Regions from separate parts of the Paeniglutamicibacter sp. NPDC091659 genome, predicted to be linked through region 1. Evidence: riboswitches for the same ligand, from Rfam matches in the RefSeq annotation. Region 1 holds a riboswitch; each other region holds the start of a gene.

Region 1 (7,453 bases):
CCCCATCGAGGTGGTGTCCGGCATGTTGCATTCTCGGATGCGTTGGGGACATCCGGACCGGGCACAAAACGAGCAACGTTTGACCGCAGGGTGTCACTCTAACCCGAGGCCATGCGGGAACGAAGTCCCGGCGCCACTATTGCGGCGACACCTTGGGAGCCCCGCAACCGCTCATGTGTGGCGGGGAATCCGAGGGGCCTGGCTGCTACTCGGGCGCCGATGCGGTGTCTGGCTCCGTGGTTCCGTCGCCCACGGGACGCTTGCGGTCGAGCGGCCAAATGACCTCACGGGCCTGCCCTAGGACCCTGTCGACAGAAATCATGCCGCCGCCGGGCGCACCGAGCAACGCCCGGGAGTCCTCGGAGACCGAGCGGTGGTCGCCCATGACCCAAATGCGGCCGTGCGGAACCTTGGCGGTGAACTCCTGCTCGCTGGGCTTGTCGCCGGCATAGAGGTAGGGCTCATCCAGCGGATGGCCGTTGACGCTGAGCTTGCCGTCCGGCCCGCAGCAGGCGACGGTGTCCCCTGCCACGCCGATGACACGCTTGACGTACACCGAGTCGTTGCCGGCAAGGCGAAGTGCCCAGGCAAGGGAATCCACGGCATTGGGACTTTGATAGGGCAGGAAGGAGCCACGGCCGTCAAAAATGATGATGTCGCCGCGCTTGATGGGCTCTGACTTGTAGGCAAGGCGGTTCACCAAGAGCCCGTCACCGGGGTTCAACGTCGATTCCATGGAGGCGGAACCGATGTAGTAGAAATCAATGATCGTTGCACGGATCACCAAGGTGATCACTGCCGCGGCCATGAGGGCGCCAACGGCAAAGCGCCAGCCCCGCGAACGGGACCGGCGCTTTGCTGAAGCGGAAAAACTTTCCGATTCTGTAGGTTGATCCACGATGGATCCCCGTGACCGCGCGAAGGCGGAAACGAAGGTTCTCGCTTTTCTTACTACTTGGCGGTGCGGAAGTCGCGCTTTTCGCGGATCTTCGCAGCCTTGCCGTGGCGATCGCGCATGTAGAACAGCTTCGCACGGCGAACGTCGCCGCGGGAAACCAGTTCGATCTTTTCGAGGACCGGGGAGTGTACCGGGAAGGTACGCTCTACGCCGACGCCGAAGGAGACCTTGCGAACGGTGAAGGTTTCGCGAACGCCGTCACCCTGGCGACCAAGGACGAAGCCCTGGAAGACCTGGACACGGGAGTTCTTGCCTTCGATGATGTTTACGTGAACCTTGACGGTGTCACCCGGGCGGAAAGCCGGGACATCGGTGCGCAGCGAGGCTGCATCGACAGAGTCGAGAATATGCATGAATGCATCTCCTAGGCAGACGCCGCAGGTCACCTACCTTAGACACGGGACACTTATTTTCCCCGACGCACAAAAGCGCGACGGCAGAAAGATTTGGTGTTCCGAAGCTTGGTACCGGGACCCGTTTGCGGATCCTCGGCGGATCAACTGTTGACTCGTTCCCCCTGCGGCAGGAGCAGAACCCAGTAGACCCAAGAATCCATTTTGCCATACTCCCGGCCATGCGGCGAAGTCCGGCACCCCGGGAGCTGCTCCCGCGGTCGCGATTCTTCGGCACACCCGACCCGCGTTCCGCCGTCGCCGGGCGATCGGCGGCACCCACGGCTCGGTGTCGAGGCGGCGCCACGCGTGTCCGACGTTACATTTGACCCTTCGGCGGAATGTGCTGTAGCTTCACTTACGACCACACGGGAGCCCTTGCAGGGGCTGAGATCGAGCTGACGCAGCTTGCGACCGTTGAACCTGTCCGGGTAATGCCGGCGAAGGAAGTGAGTACTCCTTGAGCACCATCGAAACAACGATCAACCCTGCCCAAGACGCCCCCGAGGCAACCGAAACCCAATCCCTGAGGTCCCACTCGCTGGCCTACCTCGAGGATGCCGATTCCGGGATCCGGGTCCCGGTGACCGAGATCGCGCTGGAACCCTCCCCCGGCGGCCAGCCCAACGCCCCGCTGCGGGTGTACCGCACCGCGGGTCCGGGCAGCGACCCGGTCGTGGGGCTGCCGCCGTTCCGCGCGCCGTGGATCGCGGACCGCTCGGACACCGAGACGTACGCGGGCCGCGAACGCAACCTGCTCGACGACGGCAAGTCGGCGATGCGCCGGGGGGCCGCCTCGGCCGAGTGGAAGGGAGCCAAGCCGGAACCCCGGCGCGCGGATCCCGGGAAACGGGTGACCCAGATGCACTACGCCCGCCGGGGCATCACCACCCCGGAAATGCGCTTCGTCGCCCTGCGCGAGAACTGTGACGTGGAGCTGGTGCGCAGCGAGGTCGCGGCCGGCCGGGCGATCATCCCGAACAACATCAACCACCCCGAGTCCGAGCCAATGGTCATCGGCAAGGCGTTCCTGGTGAAGATCAACGCCAACATCGGCAACTCCGCGGTGACAAGTTCCATTGCCGAGGAGGTCGACAAGCTGCAGTGGGCCACCCGGTGGGGCGCCGACACCGTGATGGACCTGTCCACCGGCGACGACATCCACACCACCCGCGAATGGCTGATCCGCAACGCCCCGGTTCCCATCGGCACCGTGCCGATCTACCAGGCTCTGGAAAAGGTCAACGGCGAGGCCAACGCACTGACCTGGGAGATCTTCCGCGACACGGTGATCGAGCAGTGCGAGCAGGGCGTCGACTACATGACCATCCACGCGGGCGTGCTGTTGCGCTACGTGCCGCTGACGGCCAACCGGGTCACCGGCATCGTCTCGCGCGGCGGTGCCATCATGGCCGGCTGGTGCCTGGCCCACCACCAGGAGAACTTCCTCTACACGCACTTCGACGAGCTGTGCGAGATCTTCGCCCAGTACGACGTCGCGTTCTCGCTCGGCGACGGGCTGCGCCCCGGATCGATCGCCGACGCCAACGACGCGGCCCAGTTCGCGGAGCTGGACACCCTCGCGGAGCTGACGGCCAGGGCCTGGGAATACGACGTGCAGGTCATGGTCGAGGGCCCCGGGCACATCCCGTTCCACCTGGTGCGGGAGAACGTCGAACGCCAGCAGGAGCTGTGCAAGGGCGCGCCCTTCTACACGCTCGGCCCGCTGGTCACCGACATCGCACCGGGCTACGACCACATCACCAGCGCGATCGGCGCCACGGAGATCGCCCGCTACGGCACGGCCATGCTCTGCTACGTGACGCCCAAGGAGCACTTGGGCCTGCCGAACAAGGACGACGTGAAGACCGGGGTGATCACCTACAAGATCGCCGCCCACGCCGCGGACCTGGCCAAGGGGCACCCGGGTGCCTCCGCGCGGGACGACGCCCTGTCCAAGGCGCGCTTCGAGTTCCGCTGGCGCGACCAGTTCGCCCTGTCGCTGGACCCGGTCACCGCCGAGTCCTTCCACGACGAGACGCTGCCCGCCGAGCCGGCCAAGACCGCGCACTTCTGCTCCATGTGCGGCCCGAAGTTCTGCTCGATGCGCATCAGCCAGGACATCAGGGACGAGTACGGGTCGGCCGAGTCGCAGGCCGCCATCGCCCAGATGTACGACGGGATGCGGGCCAAGAGCCGGGAGTTCCTGGCCTCCGGGGGCAAGGTCTATCTGCCCGAACTGGAAGTCCCGGCCAAGGTCTAGACCGGGATTCCGTCCCGTGTTCCCCCGCAGCAGGCCGGCGCGGGGGCACGGGACGTCCCGGGCCTCGACCACGTCGGCGGTCCGAAACTAGTATGGGGCCCATGCCCCTTCCACGCCCGGTTCGCGTCCTGACCACTGGTTCGTTGCTTGCTGCGCTGTTGGCGGTGAGCGCCTGCAGCACCCCGGAGACCGGGGCTCCGGAAACCCCGGCACCCACGCGCGGGGCCGCACCCGAAACCGCCAACGAAAATGCCGCGGCGCTGGGCCCGGCGCTGCTGGCCGCGGCCGTGGCGAACGACGGCCCCGGGGTGCGCAGGCTGCTCGAGGCCGGGGCCAACCCCGACCACCGGGATGCACGGGATCGGCCGGTGCTGGTGGTGGCGACCCGCGCCAACGCCGTGGAGGCCGTGCGCGAGCTGGTCCTTGCGGGGGCCGACGTGAATGCCAAGGACGCGATGTCCGATTCGGCGTTCCTCTACGCCGGGGCCGAGGGCCTGGACGAAATCCTGGCGCTCACCCTCGAGCACGGGGCCGACGTGGCCAGCATCAACCGCTACGGCGGCACGGCGCTGATCCCCGCCTGCGAACGCGCCCACCTTGAAACCATCGGGTTGCTCCTGGCAACCCGGATCGACGTGGACCACGTGAACAACTTGGGCTGGACCTGCCTGCTGGAGGCCGTCGTCCTGGGCGACGGCGGCACGGCCCACCAGGAAGTCGTTCGGCTGCTGATCGCGGCCGGCGCGGACCTGGACATCGAGGATTCCGAAGGCACCACGGCGCTCGGGCATGCGCTGCGGATGCAGCAAGGCGCCGTGGCCCGGCTGCTGCGGGAGGCCGGGGCGCGACGCTAGGCCAGAGGACCAAGGTTGCCGTTGGCGCCGGGAATCTGACGCCCGATGGCCTCGACCACGCCCCTGCCGCGAAATAGGATGAGGCCATGTCCAAGACGCCCGCGGTACGGAAGCTGGTCACGTGTTCGGTCATTGCCGCGCTCCTGTGCCTCGGCGCCTGCGGCATCCCCACCTCGGGCGTGCCGGGGTCCGTGGCACCGGCGACCCCGCCCACGGCAACCTTGAATCCCGACGCCGCGGCGGTCCTGGGACATGCCTTGATCCACGCGGCATCGGTCAACGACACGGCCGAGGTGGGCAGGCTGCTGGAGGCCGGCGCCCCCGTGGACTACCGCGGGGAGGACGCGCGGACGGCGCTGCTCGCCGCAACCAGGGCCAACGCGATCGAGGCGGCGCGCGAACTCATGGAGCACGGCGCGAACGTGAACGCGAAGGACGAGCTGAGGGACTCGGCGTTCCTCTATGCCGGAGCCGCGGGGCTCACCGAAATCCTGGTCCTGACCCTGGAGCACGGGGCCGACCTCCGCGCCACCAACCGCAACGGGAACACCGCGCTGATCCCGGCCTGCGAGCATGGCTACGCCGAAACGGTGGAGATCCTGATCGACAACGACATCGATGTGAACCACGTGAACGACCGCGGCTTGACCTGCCTGCTCGAGGCTGTCACCCAGGGCGACGGGTCGCAGCCCTACCAGGAGGTGGTGGCGATGCTGATCGACGACGAGGCGGGCCTGGGCATCAAGGACCCCCAGGGACTGACCGCGTTGGACCACGCCCGCCGGTTAAAGCAAAGCTCGGTGGTCCAGCTGCTCGAAAGCGCCGGATCACCGAGCCAGGCCACAACGACCGGCTCCACTACGACCGGACCCTGATCCTGTTCGACCTAGACCTGCCCGGCCTCGCCCTTGGCGACGATCTTGCCGTCGACGATGGCAAAGCCGCTGTGCCACAGGGTGTCGCGGTCGTGGCGGTTCAGCGTCGCGACGTCCAGCTGCACGATCAGGTCCGGGCGGCGCGCCGCGGTGCGTTCCAGCTGCTTGTTGCGGCGGAAGCGGGCGATCTTTCCGTGGTTGCCCGAGAGCAGCACCTCGGGGACCTCGCGGCCCTCCCAGGTGGCCGGCTTGGTGTACACCGGGTACTCCAGCAGGCCGTCGGAGTGGGACTCCTCGACCAGGGATTCCGGGTTGCCGATGACGCCGGGGATCAGCCGGCCGATGGCCTCTACCATGGCCAGGACCGCCACTTCTCCCCCGTTGAGCACGTAGTCGCCGATGGAGACCGGGCGGACGTCGAAGGCCTCGGCGGCGGATTCGATGACGCGCTCGTCGATGCCCTCGTAGCGCCCGCAGGCGAAAGCCAGGTGCTCGGCCTCGGCCAGCTCGTAGGCCATTTCCTGGTTGAACACGGCACCCGCGGGCGACGGCACGATCAGGATCGGCTTGTCGCCCGAGCCCTTGGCCACCGGCGATTCGGTGGCGATGCGGCCCAGCGCGGCCGCCCAGGGCTCGGGCTTCATGACCATGCCGGCGCCGCCGCCGTACGGGGTGTCGTCCACCGTGCGGTGGCGGTCGTGGGTGTAGTCGCGCAGGTCGTGGACGTTCAGGTCCAGGAGGTTTTCGCGGCGGGCCTTGCCGATCAGCGAAAGATCGAGCGCTGCCAGGTACTCGGGAAAGATGGAGACGACATCGATGCGCATCGGGGCTAGGCTTCCTGACCCGGGTTCTCGTCGGCGGCGTCCTCGCGGTTGATCTCGAAGAGGCCTTCCGGCGGGGTCATCAGGATGTAGCCGCCCTCGATGTTGACCTCGGGAACGATGCTCTCCACGAAAGGAACGTAGACCTCGTCGCCGTCGTTGGACTTGACCACCAGGAGGTCCTGGACGTTTCCGGTGCGCAGCGCGGTGACCTTGCCAATGACCTTGTCATTGACGCGGGCCTCGAGGTCCACGAGTTCGTGCTCGTACCAGCCCTCGCCCTCGTCCTCGACGTCATCGGTTTCGATGAACAGCTTTGCGCCGCGGATCGTTTCGGCGGTGTTGCGGTCGAGGATTTCCTCGAAGGCCAGCAGAAGGATTTCCTTGTTCCAGCGCGCACCCTCGACGGTGAGGGTCTTGATGCCGGGGTGCTCCACCTCGAAGACGGATCCCGGGACAAAACGGTCTTCCGGTGCATCGGTCAAGACCTGCACCGTCACCTCGCCGCGGATACCGTGTGGCTTGCCAATGCGGGCGACCTGCAGGCGCATGCGTTTTCTCCTTGAATAGGTGGGGGTCCGGGGATCCGGTGCTGGTGGTGGCGCGGCTTTGCGGCGGGAAGGCCGGAAAACCACTAAGTCTTGCTTCTAATCTTACGTGGCCGCGGGATGCCCCTCATGCGGGTCCCGTGAGCGTTGCATCGCATTTTGTCTTTAACGCACTGCGGCCCCACGCTTCCCTTGCGGGAATGTGGGGCCGCAGCTACACAAAAATATGTGTCAGAGGCTGGCTACCGGCGACGATCCGTGTCGACAACGTCAACACGAATTGGTTCGTCTGCCAGAGCGGCAATCACGGTGCGCAGCGCTTTCGCGGTGCGACCCTGACGTCCAATGACCCGACCGAGATCCTCGGGGTGCACGCGCACCTCAAGGATGTCACCGCGACGGTTCCCCTTCAACGCGACCTGCACGTCGTCGGGGGTGTCTACGATGCCACGTACCAGGTGATCCAGCGCATCTACGAGCACTGGCTACTCAGCCTCGGTTGCTTCTGCCTCAACGGCTTCAGCGGCAGGCTTTTCAGCCTTCTTGGTGATGGCCTCGGGCAGGATGACCGAGCCCTTCTCCGGAACAACGAAAGCAGGCTTCGGCTGCTTGAACTTCAAGGTGCCTTCCTGGCCCTCGATGCCCTTGAACTTCTGCCAGTCACCGGTGATCTTCAAGATCGCGGCAACCTGCTCGGTCGGCTGGGCGCCGACGGAGAGCCAGTACTGTGCACGATCCGAGG
Region 2 (7,453 bases), on a different contig from region 1:
CCTACCTGATCCTGGTGGCCGGAGTGTCCAACGCCTTCCTGGCCGGGGACCTCTTCAACCTCTACGTGGGCTTCGAGATCCTGCTGACGGCCTCCTACGTGCTGCTGACCCTGGGCGGGACCAACGCGCGCATCCGCGCCGGCACCACCTACGTGGTGGTCTCCGTGGCCTCCTCGCTGCTGTTCCTGATCTCGATCGCGATGATCTACGCGGCCGCCGGCACCGTGAACATGGCGGACCTGGCGGTGAAGCTGCCGCAGGTTTCCGAGGGCACCCAGATGGTGCTGCACGTGATGCTGCTGGTCGCCTTCGGCATCAAGGCCGCGGTGTTCCCGCTGTCCTTCTGGCTTCCGGACTCCTACCCGACGGCCCCGGCCCCGGTGACCGCGGTGTTCGCGGGCTTGCTGACCAAGGTCGGCGTGTACGCGATCATCCGCACCGAGACGCTGCTGTTCCCCGGGAACAAGCTCTCGACGCTGCTGATGGTCGCGGCCGGGCTCACGATGCTGGTGGGAATCCTGGGCGCCGTGGCGCAGACGGACATCAAGCGAATGCTCTCCTTCACGCTGACCAGCCACATCGGCTTCCTGATCTTCGGCGTCTCGCTGGGCAACCAGCTGGGCATGGCCGCGACGATCTACTACGTGGCACACCACATCGTGGTCCAGACCTCGCTGTTCCTGGTGGTCGGGCTGATCGAACGCCGCGGAGGCACCTCGAACATCGACCGGCTGGGTTCGCTGGCCAAGATCTCCCCGGTGCTTGCGCTGCTCTTCTTCATCCCGGCCATGAACCTCGGCGGCATCCCGCCGTTCTCCGGCTTCCTGGGCAAGCTGGGACTGGTCCAGGGCGGCGCCGAGGTCGGCACGCCGCTGGCGTGGACGCTGATCGGCGTATCGCTGCTCACCTCGCTGCTGACGCTGCTGGCCGTCGCCCGAGTGTGGAACAGGGCGTTCTGGCGCAAGGCCGAGGACGCCACCGACCCGGACCCGCTGCTGCTGGTCGGCGTGCACGGTGCCCGCGGGGCCACCTACGACATCGTCGCCGACGAACCCGCAAGCCGCTACAGCGACCGCGGCGACACCGCGCTGCTTCCCAACGGCATGGTCGCCATGACCGCTGTGCTGGTCCTGGTGGGCCTGGCGCTGACGGTCTTCGCCGGCCCGATCTTCGAGTTCAGCGACAGGGCCGCGGCCCAGATCATGGACAACGGCAACTACATCGAGGCAGTGCTCGGATCGATGACGGAGGTCCCGCGATGAGTCCGCAACAGAGACTGAGCGACTCCAAGAACGAAAGCGGCAAGCGCCAACGTGCCACGCTGCGCCAGGAACTCCCACTGCTGGTGTGGATGGTCCTGGTGTGGGGTGCGCTGTGGCAGGACTTTGCGCCGGGAAACCTGGTGTTCGGGCTGCTGCTCTCGCTGATCGTCGTCAACCTCTTCCAGCTGCCGCCGGTGATCCTTTCGGGCCGCTTCAACGTGCTGCGGGCCCTCGCCTTCGCGGTGTCGTTCCTGTGGGACGTGGTGCGTGCAAGCTTCGAGGTCATGTTCCTTGCGGTGTTCCGCGGGCCGAAGACCAAGAGCGCGGTGGTCGCGGTGTCGCTGCGCACCGAATCGGACCTCATGGTCACCGCGGTGGGGCATGCACTGACGCTGGTGCCGGGCTCCTTCGTGGTAGAGGTGGACAGACGCTCCTCCACGCTCTACCTGCACGTATTGAACGTCAAGGACCAAGCGAGTGTCGAGAAGGCGCGCGCCGATGTGCTGGCCCTCGAGGCGAAGCTGATCCGCATGATGGGCAGCAAGGACGAGCTTGCAGCATTGAACGCAGAATCAAATGAAACCGCCACGGGCAAGGAAGGGACGCCATGAGTGTAGTTTTGTGGATTTGCGGGACCATACTTTCGGTATCCGCCTTCCTTGCCATCATCCGACTGGTCAGGGGACCATCGATCCTCGAGAGGGTCATCGCCACCGACGTGCTGCTGCTGATCGTTTCGGCGGCGCTGTCCCTCGAAATGACGGTGAACAAGCACACCAACAACCTGGTCTTCGTGGTTCTGGCCTGCCTGGTCGGGTTCATCGGATCGGTCACGGTTTCCCGCTATGTCACGGATCGAAGGAACGCCTGATGGACGACACGATCATCGACATTGTTGCCGGCGTCTTCATGATCCTGGGCTGCCTTATGTCCCTGGCCGCGGGCATCGGCATGCTTCGCTTCCCGGACCTGCTCTCACGCATGCACGCGGCGACCAAGCCCCAGGTCCTGGGCCTGTTCCTGCTGCTTTCCGCGCTGGGTCTGGAGCTGCGCAGCTGGGCCGTGGCCCCGGTGCTGCTGTTGGCCTGGATCGTCCAGCTGCTCACCGCACCTGTCTCGGCGCACATGGTCGGCCGGGCCGGCTACCGCACCCGACACCTCAAGCGTGACACCCTGGTCACCGACGAGCTGGCCACGGTGGTCGAGGCTGCCGGCAAACGCGAAGGCCGGGAGCACGGCGAAAACCCGCCCGCGGACCGCACCGACTTCATCGACTAGGTGCCCGCAGCGGGTCTTGGCAACCGGTCACAATCAAGAACAGTCGGCCGAGAGCGCCATTGGCGGCGAGGCAACGAGGCTCCATGCCAAGACTCGGTTATACCCGTCGATGACGTGGCGTTCAGTGGTTGCAGGGCGCATTCGATGGATCCAGCACAGCGGAAAAGAAGAAAAGCGAGTACAGATCTCTCTTGTAAAGGAGTAGTACCTGGGATTGGCTTTGGTGCATGCCAAGGCCTCGGAACCCAAGGATTCCATGGGCTTGGATGCCAGGTTTTTGCAACGGCCCCCGAACAACGGAGAGACCCATGAACCGCACCACCGTTCGTCGATTTGCACCTGCTGCCCTGCTTACCTCCGCGCTGCTCGCCGTATCGTCGGCAGCTGTCGCAGCACCTCCGCCGCCCCGGCCGGACTTTCCGCCTGGCGTGGTGGTCCCCGCCGGGGCTGCCTGTGATTTTGCGCTGGGGGTTGCCGGGACCGGCGCCAAGGCGCGCATCAAGTCGTTCGCAAACGGCAGCCAGATCATCTCGGGCAAGGGCTACCTGCTGACCTACACGAACGCCGACACCGGGAAATCCGTGTCCTTCGAAACCAACGGAACGTCCGAGCATACGTCGGCCCCCGACGCTGACAACGTCGTGACCATCACGTCGAGGGGAAGCACCGGCCTGATCCTGTTTCCCCCTCCGGACGCGTCAAACGTCCCGGGGGTAGAAGCGCCGTCGGCAATCCAGTACACGGGACGCATCGTCTTCACCTTTGACCTCGATGACGGTCGTACTACATTGCTCAGTGCTTCCGGAACACAACGGGACCTCTGCGCCGAGCTGTCCTAAGCGGAAAAGCAGAGCCGGGATGGCGGGTAGCGCCGGACCCTGCAGCTGATGCTACGGAGGACACCCAAAAATAGGGTGTCCTCCGTAGCGTCACGTGGGGTGTGACTGCCGATCCCGTTTGGTGGACTATACGCATCCCGACGACGGATCGGATCCGGCGGGCCCGATCCGTGGCATCCGCGACGTTGCTCTTCGGCGCAAGACAAAGGACCCGAAGAAAGTTCTTCGGGTCCTGGAAGTCAGTAAGTTACGAGTTCTTGGTGAACTTGGCAATCGCCTTCTGGGTGCCACGGTCGGTGAGCACCTGGATCAGCGCCGCGGTGACTGCCGAAAGCAGGGCAAACCCGATGGCCTGGCGCATTGTGGCTTCCGCTTGGGCTTCCTTGTTTCCGTGCTTCGGCGGCTGCTGGCCCGTAAATCCAACCCACAGCTTGTCGACGATCTTTCCGCCAACGAATCCTGCGGCGATGGTGATGGCCGGGCCAAGTAGTTTCATCAAGCTGTTCACGGGTGCTCCCAATATGTTGCGGCAACGGTACCTGCTCCAGCATAGCCTGCGGTAGCATGACAGGACTGAAACAATCACGACAGGGGAGCGCTGCGCGGTCTAGGCCGATGCAAAAGCGCTGAGAGTGCGGAAAGCCGCAGACCCTCGAACCTGCCCCGGCTAGTACCGGCGAAGGAAGTCGAGTTCTCAGGGGTGCGCCGAAAAACGCATTCCCTCCCCTCCTTGTATCCAAGGAGGATCATCATCATGAGCACCATCGAAGGCCGTAACGGCCAAAGCAACGCAGCACCCAGGACCAGTTCGTGGCGTGTCGTCGACATCGTCATTGCCGCGGTCATCGCGGTGTCCTCGGGCGTCATCTTCTGGGCATGGAACAACACCCACCACGTCCTGGATTTCCTGTTCTTGGCATTCCCGCCATCCTCCGCACTGGTTGCTGGCATGTGGCTGTTCCCCGCGGTCCTGGGCGCGCTGATCATCCGCAAGCCCGGAGCAGCCCTCTTCTGCGAACTTGTCGCCGCCATGGTGAGCGCGCTGCTGGGTTCCGAGTTCGGCTTGACGGTTTTGGCTTCCGGACTCGTCCAGGGTCTGGGCGCCGAAGCCGTCTTCGCCGCGTTCCGCTACCGCCGCTGGAACCTGCCCGTGGCACTGCTCGCCGGCGCCGCAACGGGCCTGTTTGGCGGCATCAACGACGCCTTCATCTTCCGCTGGTTCCCCGAATACACCATGGCCATGCAGCTGACCTACGTTGCCTTCATGACCATCTCCGGCCTGGTCATTGCGGGCCTGCTGTCCTTCTACGCCACCCGTGCCTTGGCCAAGACCGGTGCACTGGGCGCGTTGTCCAGCCGCAAGGCGGCAACCGAACCAACGTTCGGCTAGGAAGGGCCCGAAGCCATGAACACCCCTTCAACGCTTCAACACGGCTCCGGCACCCCGACGCCGGACATGCACGGTGCGGCCGTGTCGGTCACCGCCAAGGACTGGGGGTGGCGTCACGCAGACCGGAGCAACCCGGCACTGTGGGGACTTGACCTGGAGATTCCCGCGGGGCAGCGCGTGCTGTTGGCAGGCGCCTCCGGTGCCGGCAAATCCACGCTCCTCTATGCCCTGGCCGGGGTCCTACACGAAGACGACGAGGCATATTCCTCCGGGGAACTCCTGCTCGATGGCCGACCGGCGTCCGAGGGCCGCGGGTTGGTGGGTCTCATGCAGCAGGATCCTGAAACCCAGGTGGTCCAGGCCCGGGTCGGGGACGACGTGGCCTTCGGCGCCGAGAACCTGTCGGTGCCGCCCGCAGAGATCCAGCGACGGATTGTCGAGGCACTCGACGCGGTTGGCCTGGACGTTCCGCTGGACCATCCGACCAGCGCGCTTTCGGGCGGGCAAAAACAACGGCTGGCCCTCGCCGGAATCCTCGCCATGGGACCTGGCCTGGTGCTGCTCGACGAACCCACGGCGAACCTTGACCCGGAAGGTGTCCTTGAAGTCCGCGATGCTGTCATCAGGGCGTTGGATTCCACCGGGGCAACGCTGCTGATCGTCGAACACCGCCTCGATGCCTGGGCGCCGCACATGGACAGGGTCATCGTGCTGGAACCCGGTGGGGGAGTCGCGCATGACGGGAGCCCGGAGACGCTCTTTGCGCCGGGCCCGGTGCGCGATGAACTCATCGCGGCCGGCGTCTGGGTACCCGGGTGCTCGCCAACGATCGGGGCCATCGAATCGGCCCCGGCGGACGCCACCGTCCTGCTGGAGGCCAAGGACCTGTCGGTCGCCCGGAAAAAGGGCGGATCGATTGCCGCCGGCAACCTGGACCTCCGCATCACCGGCGGCAACGCCTGGTGCATCCGCGGGGCCAACGGCGCCGGCAAGTCGACGTTTGCGCTGACCCTGGGCGGACTCCTGCCCCAGGTCTCGGGCAGCCTGCTGGCCACCATGGACCTCGCCGACGGCACCGAGGCGCGCCCCTACAACTGGCGTGCAACCGAGCTGGTCGGCCGCATCGGTTCGGTCTTCCAAGAGCCGGAACACCAGTTCGTGGCCGCCACGGTCCGCGAGGAACTGGCCTTCGGCCCAAGCCATGCCGTGAAACCCGGAACCCGGGAACCGCTCTTCGACGCGGAGTCCATCGAGCGGAGGGTCGACGAACTCCTGCAGCGGCTTCGGCTCGAGCACCTTGCCGAGGCGAACCCGTTCACCCTTTCGGGCGGCGAAAAGCGGCGGTTGTCGGTGGCCACGGTGCTGGCCTCCAGCCCGGCCATCCTGATCCTCGACGAGCCGACCTTCGGGCAGGACGCCAACACGTGGCGGGAACTTGCCATGCTGTTGCGCGAGGAGCTGGCCCGCGGCACGGCGATCATTGCGGTGACCCACGACGTGGACTTTGCCAGGGCCTTGGGCGCCGAGGAATTCTTCATCAGCGCCGAGCCCCGGAAAGCCGGAGACGTTGAAAAACGCACCGGACTGCTTGAATCCGACGCGCGCGGCGGTGCCAGTTTCCTGGGCAAGGCAAACCCGCTGTCCAAGTTGCTGGCCGTGGGCCTGGCGACCATCCCGCTGGTGGCCAGCATGGACTGGGTCAGCAGCGGGTTGGTTGTCGTGGTGACGGTGTTGCTCCTGCCGCTGGCGGGGCTTTCGCTGGGGAAGTTCTTCACCAGGGCATGGCCGCTGCTGCTGGCCGCGATCTTTGCCGCCTGGGGCACGGCCTTGGTGGGCAACGATTCCGGGGATGTGCTGCTGAATCTGGGGATCTTCACCATCACCGAGGGTTCGGCCGCCGCGGGTGCCGCCACCGGCCTGCGTGCCTTCGCCGTCGCCGTGCCGGCCGTGCTGGTGCTGTTCACCACCGACCCGACCGACCTTGCCAACGCCCTTGCGCAAAAGGCGAAACTGCCGCACCGCTTTGTCCTCGGGGCACTGGCCGGCATGCGTTTGCTGGGTTTACTGATCGAGGAATGGACAACCCTGGGCATGGCCCGGAGGGCCCGGGGCGTGGGAAGCCGCGGATCGCTCGGCCAGCGAGTTCGGGCGAACCTGGGACAGGTCTTCGGGCTTCTGGTCCAGGCGATCCGGCGCGCCTCGCGCCTTGCCGTGACCATGGAAGCCAAGGGATTCGGAACCTCGGCACGGACCTGGGTGCGCGATTCGGTCTTCACCGCGCGGGATCTCTGGATCGTGCTCTTCGGGATCCTGCTCGGCACCGCGGCTATTCTCGGTGCGGTGCTCACGGGCACCTGGAATCTCGTCTGGACGTAAATCGCGCAGGCGATTCCGGCAACGGGGGCCTTGGCCCGGGCATGGTGTCCCGGGCCAAGGCCCCCGTTTGCTGGGTCGTTCGGTTCCCGCCGGCCGCGCAGCGGGAAGCTAGCCGTTGAACCCGAGCGATGCGATCGGTGCGAGGGTTCCCTTGCGCAAACCCTCGAGCACGTAACGCTCATGGGGCGGCATCGGATCCGGCAGGTCGGCCAGGGAAAACCACTGCAGGTCCGCACATTTCTCCGGCTCCAGGATGCCGGGCTCGCCCTCCCACAGGTCGCAGGAGAAGAAGAAGTCGACGCGCTGGT
Region 3 (7,453 bases), on a different contig from region 1:
CCAGCTGTTCGGTGGCCTCGACCAACTCAACGGCGTCGGGAAGCAGGGTGTGCTCGTCCGCGATGACCTCAAGCTTCACCCAGTCGGTTTCCAGTGCCTCGCGGCCCAGTTCAGCGGTCATGAGCGCCTCGCGGGCGGTGAAGCATCCCGCGGTGTTGGGCAGCACGCGGATGTTGTTCTCGAGCAACAGGCCGAAGAGGTTGTTTCCACCGCTCGTCGCGGCATCGGGGGCGGTGTACCTGCGCATGGCGACCGTGGTGAGTTCGGTGCCCGAGGCGACCAGCGCCGCTCCCAGTCCCTCCAGGCTCGGGGCGCCGCCGGTGCCCATGATCAGGCGGGATCCCAGCGTGACGCCGTCGATGACCAGTGGGTCGGTCTGGGTGAGTACGTTGTTCATGATTCGCTGCTTTCTTCCAGAAAATTGTGTGGCGACAGCGCCGGCCGCCGGGCCAAGGGGAGCGTCAGCCGCCCTGCACTGCGGTGACGATTTCCACCTCGTCGTTGACTTGGAGTCCGGTGGAGGACCACTGGCTGCGCGGGACGATGCCCGCGTTCAGCGCCACGGCGACACCCAGCCTTCCGCCGTCGGCAGGGTGCCCGGTGGGCAGCAGGGTCCGGCCGGTCAGCTCGGCGATCAGTTCGGACAGGGTGCTTCCGGCGACCAGGGGACGGGTGGTGCCGTTGAGGTGGATGGTGGTCATGAAGTCTCCTGAAGGTGAAGGGCAGGTGAGAAACGGTCGGGGCGGAAACGGTCCCAGGCGGGGTCGCTCCTGCCGTGCAACAGCTCGGTGGCGATGTGGGCGGCAATCGGCGTCAGCAGCACGCCGTGCCTGAAGAAACCGGTGGCGAGGATGAGCCCGGGGATGTCCGTTCCGCGGGGATCGGCCACGCGGCCCAGCAGCGGCGCGTTGTCCGGCGTACCCGGTCGGGCCCGGGCGGTGGTTTCCAGCAGTTCGAGCTCGGCCACCGCCGGCAGGAGCACCTGGGCGTCCCGCAGGAGTTGGTGGACGCCCCCGGCACTGACCCCGGCGGATCCGTCCTCCCGCGAGGTCGCGCCGATGACCACGGTTCCGTCGCTGCGCGGGACCACGTACACGGGAAGTCCGCGGACCTGGCCGCGCAACGTGGCGGTGACCAGCGGCCGCAGGTTTTCGGGCACGCGCAGCCGCAGGATGTCACCGTACACGGGCCGCAGCGGAAGGCGCAGGCCCTCCGGCAGTCCGCCGAGGTGTGCGGCGCCAAGCCCGTTGGCCACGACGACTTCCTTGGCATGGACCTCGCGTCCGTCCGCAAGCAGCACCCCGGTGATCCGGGAATGGGTGTTCTCGGGGTCCTCGTGCAGCAGGGCGGCGGCGTTGGCGGCCACCAGGCAACCACCCTGCGTCGCGGCGTCGCCATCCTGGTCAACGGCCAGGCCGTCGAGGATTGCCCGGGCCACCGCGCGGGGATCGACCTGGTGGTCGCGCGGCACCAGGTAGGCCGCGGCAAGGTTCGGGGACAGCAGGGGTTCGAGTGCCCGGGCCTCCCGGAGGCTGAGCCGGCTGACCTCCAGGCCGTGCCGATGCTGCGCCTCGCACAGGTCGGCAAGCGCCTGGCGATCGGCGGGGTCGGCACCCACCACCAGCGTCGGCGTGGTCGAAAAGCAGCTCCCGGCCGGGCCCGTGGGCAGGGTTTCGGCGAAGGCCGGCCAGCGCCCCGCGGAGGCCAGCGTCAGTTCCAGCAGGTCTTCTTCCTGGTGGTGCAGCTCGCTGACCGGCGCCAGCATGCCGGCCGCGGCAAAGGTCGCGCCGGTTCCGGGGACGGGGTCGATGAGCACCACGCGGTGGCCGGCACGCCGTGCCTCCCACGCGATGCCGAGGCCCACGATTCCGCCGCCGACAACGGCAAGATCGGTGGTGATGTGGTCGGACAGGGTGCACGACATGAAGGCTCCTTCCCTACGCCGGCATGATCCGGATCAGGTTCCACGCCTTCCGCGTCGGAAGGCGTCTGTCGGTCGGCGCTCAAGGCGCCCTCTCAGCCAGCATCACTGGCTCCCGCGGTACGAAACCCAGTGTAGGGGATACGAGCCGGCCCACGCCGAACATGACGCCATGCCGTTCCGGTGGATCGGGAGGTACCCGCCCGGTCACCGTGGCACCGCGGGCAGGCGCCCGGACAGTCAGTCCCCCGGCGCGGGGGAGGTTGCCACGAGGTGGTCGCTGATCGCGCCGAACATCGCTTCCGCGGCCGGCCCCTCGAACGGGTCCACCGGCAGCGCGGTGGAGGAGAGCTTCACCCCGACCACGCCGCTTGCGCGGTTGATGTAGATCATCTGGCCGTGGATGCCCAGGCAGAAGGCCGCGTCCCGGTCCCCGGAGGGGAACCAGAACTGGCTCCGGTACATGCCGCCGGGCATGTCTTCCTCGTGGTCTCCCGCGGCGAAGGCCTCCCGGGAGTCAGCTCCCCCGGCGAAGATGTCATCCGCCCAGGCCCGGTCCACCACGCGTTGCCCGGTCAGCGACAACCCGCCGTCCCTGACCATCGCCCCGAACCTGGCCAGGTCGCCCAGCGTGGCGCAGATGCCGGCGTCGAACACCCCGGTGCCGTCTGCGTCCTGGACGAGGTAGGCGTCGTTTTCGGCGCCGATCCGTGACCAGAGCAGCTCCGAGGCCAAGTCCGCGAACGGCTTGCCGCCGGCCTCCTCGCAGAGCCAGCCAAGCACGTCGGTTTCGCAGCTGCGGTAGGCGAAGCTGCCGCCGTGTTCCCGCTCGCGCTGCAGGCTCCGCAGGAAATCCTTGAGCGTCTCGGGGGCTCCCTGAATCGGCGGCGCCCAGCCGATCGCCCGGTCGAGTTGCCGTACCTCCGACGCGGGGTCGAGGTATTCCTCGGAGAACCTGACGCCGCTGCGCATGTCCAGCAGGTCCCTCACGGTGGCGCCCTCGTACCCGGTGCCGCGCAGCCCTGGGATGCAGTGCTCGATTCCCGTGGCGACGTCGATGGCGCCGGAGCCGGCCAGGGAGCCGACGACGCAGGACACCAGGGACTTGCTCACCGACATCAGCAGATGGCGGGTGCCTGCACCCATCTCCCCGAAGTACTCCTCGGTGACCAGCCGGTCCCCGTGCAGCACCGCCCACGCGTCGGTGCGGGTCTCCGCCAGGATCTCGGCGACGCTCAGGCTGACGCCGCCGGGCAGCGGCACCTCAAGGGTCCTGAGGTCCCGCGGATGCCTGGCGAGTTCCGCCGCCGGGCCGGCGGCGCCGATGGTTGCGCTCGGGAAAAGCTCGTCCATGTGCTGGAACGACCAGCGCAGGTGCTCGGGTTCCTGCCATTGCGCGGCGGTGGGACGGTGCTGCTCGGTGGTCTCGGTCATGGGTTTCTCTCCTGTCGGGGGGGGCTGGCTCGGATTCGGGGCCGTACGGCGCTAGCCGGCCAGGCCGGACGCGGCGAGTTCCGCGTCGTAGGCGCCCTGCCCTGCCACCACGGTGCGCAGCACGCGCGCGGTGAGCAGCACGTCGTTGCCCTCGGTGAAGGGGTCCGCGTCGATGACCACGAAGTCCGCGGCGTACCCGGCGGCCAGGCGTCCGTGGGTGGCGCCGTCGCCCACGGATTCCGCGGAGTCGCGGGTGGCGTGGATGAGCGCGCTGGCCAGCGGCAGGGCCAGGTCCGGCTCGACGGCGCCGCGGGCGGGATCCAGCGCCGAACGACGGGTCGTGGCCACGTACAGGTTCGGCAGCGCCGCGTGGGGCGCCGTCGGTGCGTCGGAGGAGAACGCCAGCAGGGCGCCGGCAGCCTCGTACTCAGGCCAGGCGAAGCCGCGTTCGGTGCGCTCGTCCCCGAGCATCGCGTCCCAGTTCTCGCGCACCGCCGAGTCGGTGTGCACCGGCTGCATGGACGCGGTGACCCCGAGCTCCGCCATGCGTTCGGCGGTGCCGGGTGCGGCGTACTCAAGGTGTTCGATCCGGTGCCGGCGGGCCCGCGGTCCGTTGAGGTTGATGGCGTGTTCGATCGCGTCGAGGGCGATGGTGCTGGCCGCGTCGCCGATGGCGTGCACGGCGACCTGAAGCCCCGCGGCGTCCGCCGCGGCGAGAACCGGCTTGAGATGCTCCAGCGGCCAGATCGGCCCCTCGTTGCTGCCGTCGAAGTACGGTTCGTGCATGGCTGCGGTGCATGCGTCGATCACCCCGTCTGACACGAACTTCACGCCGACCACCCGGAATCCCGGGCCGAAGTCGCGGGCCGCCAGTTCGGCCGCGCGCCGCACCTGGGCGATGTTCGCCGCCTCGTTCCCGGTGTTTCCAACAAGCCAGTGCGCCGCCAACCGCAGCGGCAGCCGGCCGCCGCGGCGTTCAAGGGCACGTTCGATCGTGGCCAGGCCGATCTCGTCGAAGGCCATGTCCACGGCGCCGGTGACCCCGGCGGCGAGGTATGCGTCGATGGCCCTGTCGATGGCGAGGTCACGGTCCGCGTCGCTTGTCACGGAGGCCAGATATGGCCACACAATCTGTTCGACGGTGGTTTCCAGCAGCAGGCCCGTGGCATCCCCGTTCGAGTCGCGCACGATCCGCCCTCCGATCGGGTCCGGGGTGTCGCGGGTGATCCCCAGCTCGGCAAGCGCCGCGCTGTTGACCCAGCAGGAGTGGTAGTCGTTGCTGTCCAGGTACACCGGAACCCCGCCGAGCACCTCGTCGAGCATGGCGGCCGTTGGCCGGCCCTCGGGAACCGAATCGAAGAGCCAACCGCGACCAAGCACGCGGGCGTCTTCGGGTGCCGCAGCCCGCGCGGCAGCGAGCCGGGACTGGATCTCCTCCAGGGTGCGGGCGCAGGTGAGTTCGACCTTGGCCAGGGCCTCGCCGGTCATCAGCAGGTGGGTGTGCGAGTCGATGAAGCCGGGAACCACCAGGTTGCCGTCGAGGTCGACCTGTTCGGCGTCCGGGCCGGCGACGGCCAGGGCCTCGGTTGCGGTTCCCGCGAAGGTGATCTTTTCGTTTTCGACGACCAGGGCCTCGGCCCAGGACGCGGCCGGGTCGGTGTCGGCGGTGAAGATGCGGGCATTGGTGTAGAGCGTGGTGGTCATGCGGGGGTTCTCCTGGGTATTGAAGGTTTCGTGAAGGGCTGGCATTGCCGGCTGGGCCGGCTGCCTACTTGGCCAGGACATCCGGTGTCTCCACCAGGGCCGATGCGGACGGGGCGCGGTACAGGCGGGTGGCGAACACTGCGACGGCAACCGTCGGGACGGCCAGCAGCATGCTCGAGACGCCAAGGAAAATGGTGAAGCCGTGGCTGCCGAGCCATGCCAGCAAGGCGGCGCCGATGATCGGGGTCAGGCTGGAACCGACAAGGTAGACGGCAAGCAACGGGCCGGACCAGCGGCCGTCGGCCGAGAGCGCCGCGGACACCGCCACAAAGTACATGAACGCGACGGCGTAGACGGTGTTCCAGGCGATGAACAGGACGATGAACACGGTGGGATCGGTGGCAAACCCGGTGGCGATCTTCAGGGCGCTGCCGAGCAGTATCAGGATGGCCAACGGCACGGCGCGGCCGAGTTTGTCGCCGACGATCATCAGCAGGACCGAGCCGACCAGCCCGCCGGCGGTGGCACCGCTGAGCGCCAGGCCCAGGCCCTCCGGGGTCACCCCGGCCTGCGATTCGCCGAGCACCCCGCCCATGGCCCAGAGTGAATCCTCGGCCACGGCCCAGAGCGCGAAGACGACCAGCAAGGTGAAACCGGCAATTGTCACCCGGTGGTCGCCGGACCTCGTCGTTGTGCGGCCGCCTGGCATCGGCACGGCCTCGGCGATTGCGGCCGCGGTCTGCGGGTTCTCGACGGGCACCTGCGGCAGCCAGGCACTGAGCACCAGGCCGATCAGGCTGAACAGCGCCAGTGCGCCGAAGACGTTGATCGGGGCGAGGCCCAGCACCGGCAGCACGGCAAGCACCACGGTGATGATTGCGCGGTTGGCCAGCCCGTTGAACCCGGCAACACGGTCCGGGTTGATGAATGCGGCGAAGGCTGCGCCGGAGGCCGCAACGGCACCGCCGGCGCCGGCACCGCCGATCAGCAGGCCGGCGATGATCACCGCAGGGCTGGGGACCAGCGCGGCGGCGCCGAAGGCCAGCACGCCAAGGAGTAGCCCGCCGCGGGCCACGGAAAGCCGGGAGCGCCCGGCACACAGCGGCGCGACTGACAGGCCGACGATCGCGGTGGCCAGCAGCACCCCGGTGACGATCCACCCGGCGGTGATGAAGTCGACCCCGATGGACACCTCCAGCGCGGTGATCATGTACGGCGAGAGGTTGACGCCGAGGTAGCCGGCGATGGCAATGGCAAAGGTGGCCGAGGCGCTGGGCAGCCGCAGGGGGATGCGGCCGGCGTGGGGAGCGTGGGACATAGGGGGGTCTCTCCAGGATTCTGACACTGACGACGTGGAAACGGTGAGCGGGGAATGCGACCAAGGGGCGACATTCACGTAAACTAACGGTGTTAGTTTTAACGAGTATGACTGCCGTCACATCATTTGGGAAGACCCCTTTTGGAGTCCGCCGCCACATGACATTGCGCCGCACGGCGCCCGCCTTGTCCTAGGCTGGGTAAGCTGGCAGGTCACCGCCCGCCCACGACCGATTGCCCCCGACCCCAGGATGCAGCCCATGGCCCGACCGCACCGCGCTGTGCTCACGGCAGAAATCATCGCCGATGCCGCACTCACACTCATCGATTCCGGGGAACCCTTCGGAGTCAACGCCCTGGCCCGCGCATTGGGGGTCAAGCCGCCATCCCTGTACAACCACGTCCAGGGATTGGAGGCCATCATCGAATTGGTGCGCGGCCGCCTGGCCGACCGTTACTTGGTGGAGCTCCCCGCCGATGCGCCTTGGGACGTGACCGTCGAGTCGACCATCCGCGCCGAGCGACTCATGTACACCTCGCACCCACACGTCGTGCCGCTGATCGCCACCAGCACCGTGACCGACCAGCAGGCCATCAACGCCTACGACACCACCGCCTCGGCGCTGGTCGACGCCGGATTCCCGGACAGCGAGGTGCTGGTGCTCGTCCAGCTTCTCGACGCGTTCGCACTGGGTTCGGGCCTGGACTACGCGGCACCCGACGCCGTCTGGCGCCCGGAGGGCAAAACCCGAAACCTGGGACGGCTCCTGGAGCTCGAACCGCGGGGAAAGGTGCGCAGCGACCAAGCTTTTGAAATCGGACTTGCAATGCTGCTGACCGCCTTGCGTGCCCGGCTGGAGGAACACCTGCGGGCATAGTGCCTCTTGGGGAGCCTCCTCAGTCGGTCATTCCCTCGCTTCGACTGAGCCCTCGGTTTTCGTCGCAGGCAAGCCTACTACTGCTGTGGGTGCTTGAAATGCCGTAAAAACATCCCCTAGCTGACCGCTCGGAAGATGGATCCAGCCCTCGCTGCGCGCGCTGTTGGCCAGAGCCGGATCGACACCATACGTTGACGCA
Region 4 (7,453 bases), on a different contig from region 1:
CAACGCTTTCGGCCACGGTGCAGTCAATCCTGGCCGCCGAGGTCGGTTACCGGGACCTGGCCTACGAGTACTTTGAGCATGCCCTGAACGTGGACCTGAAAAATCTGCACGGGAACACCGCGGACGGGGTCCACGTGGCTTCCACCGGCGGTGTCTGGGCCGCCCTGGTCCATGGATTCGCCGGCCTGCGCGACGACACGGGGGAGCTGAGGTTCGACCCCCGGCTGCCGATCGGCTGGAATGCCTTGGAGTTTTCCCTGCGGTGGAGCGAAAACCGGGTCCGTTTCCGGGTGGAACCGGATGTCTTCACGGCGGAACTCACCGCCGAATCGAACGACAGCGAGTTGCCCGTGACGTTCTTCGTGCGCGGCACGGAGTACGCCCTGGCGCGGGAAACCCCGCGCCTGGACATCCCGCTGCAGGGCCAGGGACCATTGCTGGATGGCGCGCCCACCATTGACGCGGTGTTCGCCATGCAGCGGGAGGATGGATCGCCGCTGACCTCCAGCATCAAGAAGCTGACGGTCGAAGAGGAACTCCAGGCAGAGCCGCCGATCGTGGTCAACTGAACTGCAAAACGCATGGAGCCCGGCAAAGGATCCAACTGGACCTTTTGCCGGGCTTCGCGCCTTTGCGTCGTCAGCCGATCTTCGAGTGGGTGGCGCCGCCGATTTCCTCGGTGTCGGTCGGCTCCGTGCCGCGGGCACGGGCGATGGCGCGCATCAGGTGGAAGACCACCAGGGTGGCCGCGGTGCCCAGCGCGATGCCGCCGAAGGACATGGTGCCGATCGAGAGCACGTTGGTGCCGAAGAGCGCGATCGCGATGATCAGGCCGGTGCCGGCCGTCATCAGGTTGATCGGGTTGGAGAAGTCGACCTTGTTCTGCACCCAGAGCCGGGCGCCGACGATCGCGATCATGCCGTAGAGCACGATGCCGGCGCCGCCGGCCACGCCGGCGGGGATGGTGTTGATCAGCACGCCGAACTTCGGCAGGAACGCCAGGGCGATGGCGACCATGCCGGCAATCCAGTAGGCGGCCGTCGAGTAGACGCGCGAGGAGGCCATGACGCCGATGTTCTCCGCGTAGGTGGTGGTGCCGGAGCCGCCGCCGAAGCCGGCGATCACTGTCGCGGCGCCGTCGGCCATCAGTGCGCGGCCGTTCACGTCGTCAAGTTCCTTGCCGGTCATCAGCGCCACGGTCTTCACGTGGCCGACGTTCTCGGCGATCAGCACGAACACCACGGGCAGGAACAATGTGAGGGTGTCCAGGTGGAAGGTGGGTGTGGAGAAGTGCGGCAGCCCGATCCAGGGGGCGTCGCCGATCTTCGAGAAGTCGACCTGCCCCTGCGCCCAGGCCACCAGGTAGCCGACGATGATGCCCAGCAGGATGGACAGGCGCCCGAGCATGCCGCGGAAGAACACCGTGGACACGACGATCGCAAGCACCGTGGCAAAGGTGGTCAGCGGGACTTCTGTGATCTTCTCGGTGGTGGTGGTGGCCAGGTTCAGCCCGATCAGCGCGACGATGGTGCCCATGACCACCGGCGGCATCAACGCGTGGATCCAGCCGGTGCCGGCCTTCTGCACGATGAGCCCCACGATGAACAGGCAGGCGCCGGCCATCACGATCCCGCCGAGTGCCCCGCCCATCCCGCGCGTGGCCATCGCCCCGGTGACGGGCGCAATGAACGCGAAGGAGGAACCCAGGTAGCTGGGCACCCGGCCCGCGGTGATGAGCAGGAACAGCAGGGTGCCCAGGCCCGTGAACAGCAGCGTGGTGGTGACCGGGAAGCCGGTGATCGTCGGCACGAGCACCGTGGCGCCGAACATGGCCATGACGTGCTGGACGCCCACCCCGATGGTCTGCGGCCAGGCCAGACGCTCGTCGGGCGCCACCGCGGTGCCCGGGGTGATGGTCTTGCCGTTGCCGTGCAGTTTCCAGCCAATGCCGAATCGGTTGCTCATGGGTGCCTTCCGGGCGCGAGAGTTCAAGATGGGTGGTGCCAAACGGGTAACACGAAGAACGAAACGACGGGAAACCCGTTTGGCATTTTACCCACCGGTTCAGCGATCGGCACCCTGGCGGTCGGCGGCCGTCTGCGCGAAGAAGTGCAGCTCGTGGGCGCTGGAAGCCTCGAAGGCCGTCCACATGTCCCGGCGCGTCCGCGCGTCCGCCGCGTCGAAGAGCGTCCGGCAGACCTCGATGGCCTGGGCCGTCGACTTGTCGAACTCGGGGGAGGAGTAAGTGGACAGCCAGTCGTTGTACGGGTGGGCGGCGTGGTTCGCCGCGGCCAGCCGCGAGCCGACGTCCTGGTAGATCCAGAAACACGGAAGCAGGGCCGCCACCAGCACCGCGTAGTCGTTGGAGCACGACACCAGGTGGTTCAGGTAGGCGGTGGTGGTGCCGCTGGGTTCCGGCACACGCTCCTGAAGCCGCCCGCGGTGCAGCGTGAGTTCCTCCTCCAGGCAGCCGCTGGCGTTCGCCGCCCAGAACCGCTGGTCCTCGGTGGCCGGTGCCAGCTCGGAGGCCCGGGACATGACCCGCGCATAGGTGCGCAGGTACAGGGAGTCCTGCCCCAGGTAGTCCTCGAAGTCGGCACGCTCCAGCGTTCCGTCCTTCAGCCCGCGGATGAAGGCGAGGTCGTCGATTCCCCCGCGGATGGATTCGATCGCTTCCCACCACAGCCACATGGAGTCGTCGGCGGTGGCCAGCGGTTCGCCGGCCCAGAACGAACCCAGGTGGTTGATCGGGCCGTTCCCGCTGCCGACCCGCAGCTGGTCGGCCCCGGCGATCGCGGCGGTCAGCCAGCACTTGGACGCGATGAGCGACTCGACCCAGTCGCCGGTCCGCGCGTAGTGCGTGGCCAGGGCCGAGGAGAAGGAACACCCGGTGCCGTGGGTGTTCCGGGTGTCAAGGCGTGGGGAGACGACCTCGTGCAGCACCCCGTCGGCGTCGATGAGCGCATCGGGGCAGTCGGACCCGGCCAGGTGGCCGCCTTTGGCCAGCACCAGCACCGAATAGGTCGCGGCGACCTGCCGAGCCTGGGAAATGACCTCTTCCCAGGTCGTTGCGACCTCCGCGCGGGCGATGACGGCCAGCTCGGGGATGTTCGGGGTCAGCACGTCGGCGTGTTCCATGAGCCGGCGCAGGGCGTCCTCGGCGTCGGCGTCGAGCAGCCTGTCGCCGCTGGTGGCGATCATGACAGGGTCAAGGACCACCGGAACCGGGGCAGACAGGCGCGTTGCGGCCAGCCAGTCGGTGAGCGTGTCGATGATCCCGACGTTTGCCAGCATGCCGATCTTGATGGCGTCGATGGCCACGTCGTCGGACACGGCAAGCAGCTGTTCGCCCAGGAATTGCGCCGGCGGCACATGGACGGCCCGCACCCCGTGCGTGTTTTGGGCGGTGAGCGCGCTGATGACGGCCATCCCGTAGCCGCCGCAGGCGCCAATCGACTTCAGGTCGGCCTGGATGCCGGCGCCGCCGGAGGGGTCGGAACCGGCAATGGACAGGATGTTCTTGATGTCTTGCGTGAGGTCTTCGCTCATCGGGATGCCCCTGCCCAGGCGGCTTCCCACGTTGTGAGCAGTTCGGCGCTGGCCGCCTGCGGGTCCTCCGCCGAGCAGATGGCGCGGACCACGGCCATGCCGGCGGCCCCGCCGTCGACGATGCCGTCGATGTCGACCAATCCGAGGCCGCCGATGGCCACGCACGGCAGCGTGCTTTGGCCGACCGCGCGGGCCAGGCCCGCATGGCCGAGTGGTTCGGGATGGTCCTTCTTGGTGGGGGTCGCGTGGACCGCCCCGACGCCCAGGTAGTCGATGGTTCCGGGGAAGCGGGCGTTGAGCTCGCTGGCTGCGGCGATTTGCGCGTCCTTTGAGGCGCTCAGGCCCAGCACCGCATCGGGGCCGATCAGCGCACGGACCAGTTCGGCGGGGATGTCGGACTGGCCGATGTGTACGCCCTGCACGCTGGCACCCGAAGCTCGGGCGGCCAGGTACACGTCGACGCGGTCGTTGACCAGCAGGTCGGCCCGTCCCTCTGTGTGCACGGAGGACTTGCGGACCACCTCCAGGAATTCGGCCGCAGGCATGTCCTTGCAACGCAGCTGGACCGTCTTGACGCCGCCGGCGACAGCCGCGGCAATGATTTCGTCCAGCGGCCGGCCGGCGGTCGAGGCCGAATCGGCAACCAGGTAAACGCTGAGATCCCGCATCAGGAAAGCACCGCCTTTTCCATCAGTTCCTGCGGGCCGACCAGGGCCAACGCATCGAGGAAGTTCACCGCGAAGGAGCCGGGCCCGTTGCTGAGCAGTTCCGCGCGCTCGGCGGCTGCCGAGTAGAACGCGTGCGCCGCGACCGTCGCGACCAGCGCGTCGTCGTGGACGGCAACGAATGCGGCACAGATGGCACCGAGGGCGCAGCCGCCACCGGTCACGCGCGTCAGCAGGCTGCTGCCGCCGTGCACCAGCACGGTCCGGGCGCCGTCGGTCACCAGGTCCCGTGGACCGGAAACCGCGACCACGGCTCCGGTGCGCAGGGCCAGGGAGCGGGCGTGGGAGGCTGCGGATTCCACCGAGTCCGTCGACTCGACCCCGCGGCCGCCGGTGCCGGACTCCGCCAGCACCATGATTTCGGAGGCGTTGCCGCGGATGACGGTCGGGTTCAGCCCGCGCAGCTCGAAGGCCAGCTCGGTGCGGACCCGCAGGGCCCCCACGGCCACCGGGTCCAGCACCCACGGCGTGCCCGCGGCGTTGGCGGCGGCGACGGCCTCAAGGGCTCCGGCGCGCTGTTCGGCGTAGGGGGTTCCCAGATTGACGAGGGTTCCGGAGGCGATCGCGGCAAAGTCGCCGGCCTCCCCGGGCAGGTCGGCCATGGCCGGCGAGGCGCCGGCGGCCAGCAGCACATTGGCCGTGAAATTGGTGACCACAGTGTTGGTGATGCACTGGATCAGGGGGGTGGAGGCGCGCAGGGCCGACACGCAGTCGGCCAGCTCGCCGGGGCTTACAACAAATGAAGGCGCAATGGATTCCATTAGCAACATCCCTCCGCTAGTACGAACTAGATCAGGTGCGACGGGTCTTATCTCAGTTGGTGCGCATGCGCGCCAACACCCCGTGTCACTAAGCGCGAGCCTACCCCACGGTCGGGCCCTCGGTGCAACTACATTTCCTCCGCCGGCGTTTCGGGTCAGGCCCGCCGGGCGCGGCAGGCTGTCGGAGCAGGCGGCCGCGCCGTAGGCTCTGGGTATGGGCATTTTTCCTTACACTTCCGAACCCGTGGCTCCCCTGGAGAGCGCGGCGTCGAACGAGCTTGAGCTACCCCGTGTCGTCGCGGAGAATCCGGCAAGGATCGTCGAGATCGTCGACGCCATGCACGACGTGGTGGCCACGCGCCTGGCGCACCCGAGGCGCTTCAGGGCATCGCAGCTCAAGGCCCTGGAACGCATGCTGGATGCGCACCAGCAGGACTTCATCGATGCGCTGGCCGACGACCTGGGCAAGGGCGCGGTCGAGGCGAAGCTGACCGAAATCGACATGGTGCGCGCCGAGATCGACCACGCCCAGCTGCACCTTTCGGAGTGGATGGAATCCAAGGCGGTGAAGATCCCGCTGGCGCTGCACCCCGCGGCGGCCAAGATCGAGCCGCAGCCGCTCGGCGTGGTGCTCATCATCGGCGCCTGGAACTACCCGCTGCAGCTCATGCTGGCCCCGCTGGTTGCCGCCATCGCCGCGGGCAACGTGGCGGTGCTCAAGCCCTCGGAGCTGGCCCCCGCCACGTCGATCGCGCTGGGGAAGCTGATCCCGCAGTTCCTGGACCAGCGTGCCTACGCGGTGGTCCAGGGCGGCGCCGGCACCAGCAAGGTCCTTCTGGAGCAGCAGTTCGACCACATCTTCTACACCGGCGGGGAAAAGGTCGGGCGGATCGTGGCCCGTGCCGCGGCCGAACACCTGACGCCCGTCACCCTTGAACTGGGCGGCAAGTCCCCGGCCGTGGTGATGGACGGATCCCACGCGGCCGTCGCCCGTCGCCTGGCCTACGGCAAGTTCATGAACGCGGGCCAGACCTGCGTGGCGCCCGACTACGTGCTGGCCGTCGGGAATGCGGCCGAGACCCTGGAAAAGCAGCTGGCCAAGGCCATCACCGGGTTCTACGGAAAGTCCCCGTTGGAGAGCCGCGACTACGGGCGGATCGTCAACCGGGCGCACTTCAACAGGCTCGTCTCCTACCTGGAGCAGGGGGAAGTGGTGATCGGCGGCGGATACGACGAGGCGACGCTGAAGATCGAACCCACGGTGATGATCAACGTCGATCCGGATTCCCCGCTCATGCAGGAGGAAATCTTCGGGCCGATCCTGCCGATCATGAAGGTCGAGAGCTTCGACGCTGCGGTGCGCTTCATCAACTCGCGCCCCAACCCGCTGGCCGCCTACCTGTTCAGCGAGAACCCGCGCCTGCAGTCGTCCTTCGGCGACCAGGTGCGTGCCGGGGCGATCGTGCACAACGCCCCGAACCTGCACCTTGCGGTGCCGTCGCTTCCCTTCGGCGGGGTCGGGGCCTCCGGCATGGGTTCCTACCACGGCCGCCACGGCTTCGAGCGGCTCTCGCAGATGCGCCCGGTCATGGTCAAGACCGCGGTGGTCGACACGCTCAAGGCGATCTACCCGCCGTACACCTGGGCGAAGAGCAAGATCATCGACAGGCTGCTCTAGCCCAACCAGAAGCAGCCCAACCAAAAACAGGCGCACCAAAAAACCGGCGGCCGGCGGGAATCCATGTCGATTCCCGCCGGCCGTTTAGCGGTTTCTAGCCGAGCACCGAATCAACGATCGTCTTGGCCTCGGCCTGCACCCGGGCCAAGTGTTCGTCGCCGAGGAAGGACTCCGCGTAGATCTTGTAGACGTCCTCGGTGCCCGACGGGCGCGCCGCGAACCAGGCGTTTTCGGTGGTGACCTTCAGGCCGCCGATCTTCGCCCCGTTGCCCGGGGCCTCGGTCAGCCGCGCCGTGATGGGTTCGCCGGCAAGCTCGTCGGCCGTGACGTCGGTTGCCGACAGGCTGCCGAGCTTTGCCTTCTGCTCGCGGGTGGCCGGGGCGTCGATGCGCGCGTAGCTGGGCGCCCCGTGGGTTTCGGCCAGGCGTGCGTAGTGCACCGACGGGGTGGAACCCGTGGTTGCCGTGATTTCGCTGGCCAGCAGGGACATGATGATGCCGTCCTTGTCGGTGGTCCAGGTGGTGCCGTCGTGGCGCAGGAACGATGCGCCGGCGGATTCCTCGCCGCCGAAGGCGCCCGAGCCGTCCAGCAGACCCGGCACGAACCACTTGAAGCCCACCGGGACCTCCACCAGCTTGCGGCCGAGGTCCGCGGCGACGCGGTCGATCATGGAGGAGGACACAAGGGTCTTGCCGATCGAGGCGTCCTTGGACCAGCCGCTGCGGTTGGAGTACAGGTAC

What was found. Region 1 has a riboswitch for thiamine pyrophosphate ahead of thiC (phosphomethylpyrimidine synthase ThiC). Riboswitches for the same ligand answer to the same signal wherever they lie in the genome.
Region 2: linked by a shared signal. The riboswitch ahead of ACIQLF_RS15285 (ECF transporter S component) and the one ahead of thiC (phosphomethylpyrimidine synthase ThiC) in region 1 are both predicted to bind thiamine pyrophosphate.
Region 3: linked by a shared signal. The riboswitch ahead of thiO (glycine oxidase ThiO) and the one ahead of thiC (phosphomethylpyrimidine synthase ThiC) in region 1 are both predicted to bind thiamine pyrophosphate.
Region 4: linked by a shared signal. The riboswitch ahead of thiM (hydroxyethylthiazole kinase) and the one ahead of thiC (phosphomethylpyrimidine synthase ThiC) in region 1 are both predicted to bind thiamine pyrophosphate.

Annotation. Positions count from the first base shown of each region.
Region 1 covers NZ_JBIVTO010000002.1:519,280-526,732, forward strand. Annotated here, with positions in the region: gene lepB (signal peptidase I) at 206-808, opposite strand; gene rplS (50S ribosomal protein L19) at 952-1,311, opposite strand; TPP riboswitch at 1,709-1,816, shown strand; gene thiC (phosphomethylpyrimidine synthase ThiC) at 1,811-3,613, shown strand; gene ACIQLF_RS07460 (ankyrin repeat domain-containing protein) at 3,715-4,467, shown strand; gene ACIQLF_RS07465 (ankyrin repeat domain-containing protein) at 4,554-5,342, shown strand; gene trmD (tRNA (guanosine(37)-N1)-methyltransferase TrmD) at 5,354-6,166, opposite strand; gene rimM (ribosome maturation factor RimM) at 6,172-6,714, opposite strand; gene ACIQLF_RS07480 (RNA-binding protein) at 6,954-7,193, opposite strand; gene rpsP (30S ribosomal protein S16) at 7,197-7,453, opposite strand, start outside.
Region 2 covers NZ_JBIVTO010000008.1:106,631-114,083, forward strand. Annotated here, with positions in the region: gene ACIQLF_RS15255 (Na+/H+ antiporter subunit D) at 1-1,262, shown strand, start outside; gene ACIQLF_RS15260 (Na+/H+ antiporter subunit E) at 1,259-1,873, shown strand; gene ACIQLF_RS15265 (monovalent cation/H+ antiporter complex subunit F) at 1,870-2,133, shown strand; gene mnhG (monovalent cation/H(+) antiporter subunit G) at 2,133-2,540, shown strand; gene ACIQLF_RS15275 (hypothetical protein) at 2,849-3,379, shown strand; gene ACIQLF_RS15280 (DUF4235 domain-containing protein) at 3,627-3,887, opposite strand; TPP riboswitch at 3,959-4,081, shown strand; gene ACIQLF_RS15285 (ECF transporter S component) at 4,134-4,769, shown strand; gene ACIQLF_RS15290 (ATP-binding cassette domain-containing protein) at 4,785-7,145, shown strand; gene ACIQLF_RS15295 (NUDIX domain-containing protein) at 7,254-7,453, opposite strand, start outside.
Region 3 covers NZ_JBIVTO010000001.1:133,921-141,373, reverse strand. Annotated here, with positions in the region: gene ACIQLF_RS00645 (thiazole synthase) at 1-397, opposite strand, end outside; gene thiS (sulfur carrier protein ThiS) at 462-701, opposite strand; gene thiO (glycine oxidase ThiO) at 698-1,924, opposite strand; TPP riboswitch at 1,918-2,049, opposite strand; gene ACIQLF_RS00630 (serine hydrolase domain-containing protein) at 2,162-3,355, opposite strand; gene ACIQLF_RS00625 (amidohydrolase) at 3,407-5,059, opposite strand; gene ACIQLF_RS00620 (MFS transporter) at 5,124-6,377, opposite strand; gene ACIQLF_RS00615 (TetR/AcrR family transcriptional regulator C-terminal domain-containing protein) at 6,637-7,254, shown strand; gene ACIQLF_RS00610 (DUF429 domain-containing protein) at 7,282-7,453, opposite strand, start outside.
Region 4 covers NZ_JBIVTO010000001.1:30,823-38,275, reverse strand. Annotated here, with positions in the region: gene ACIQLF_RS00195 (HAD-IA family hydrolase) at 1-569, shown strand, start outside; gene ACIQLF_RS00190 (uracil-xanthine permease family protein) at 640-1,965, opposite strand; gene thiD (bifunctional hydroxymethylpyrimidine kinase/phosphomethylpyrimidine kinase) at 2,065-3,549, opposite strand; gene thiE (thiamine phosphate synthase) at 3,546-4,217, opposite strand; gene thiM (hydroxyethylthiazole kinase) at 4,217-5,035, opposite strand; TPP riboswitch at 5,027-5,128, opposite strand; gene ACIQLF_RS00170 (aldehyde dehydrogenase family protein) at 5,250-6,713, shown strand; gene pgm (phosphoglucomutase (alpha-D-glucose-1,6-bisphosphate-dependent)) at 6,808-7,453, opposite strand, start outside.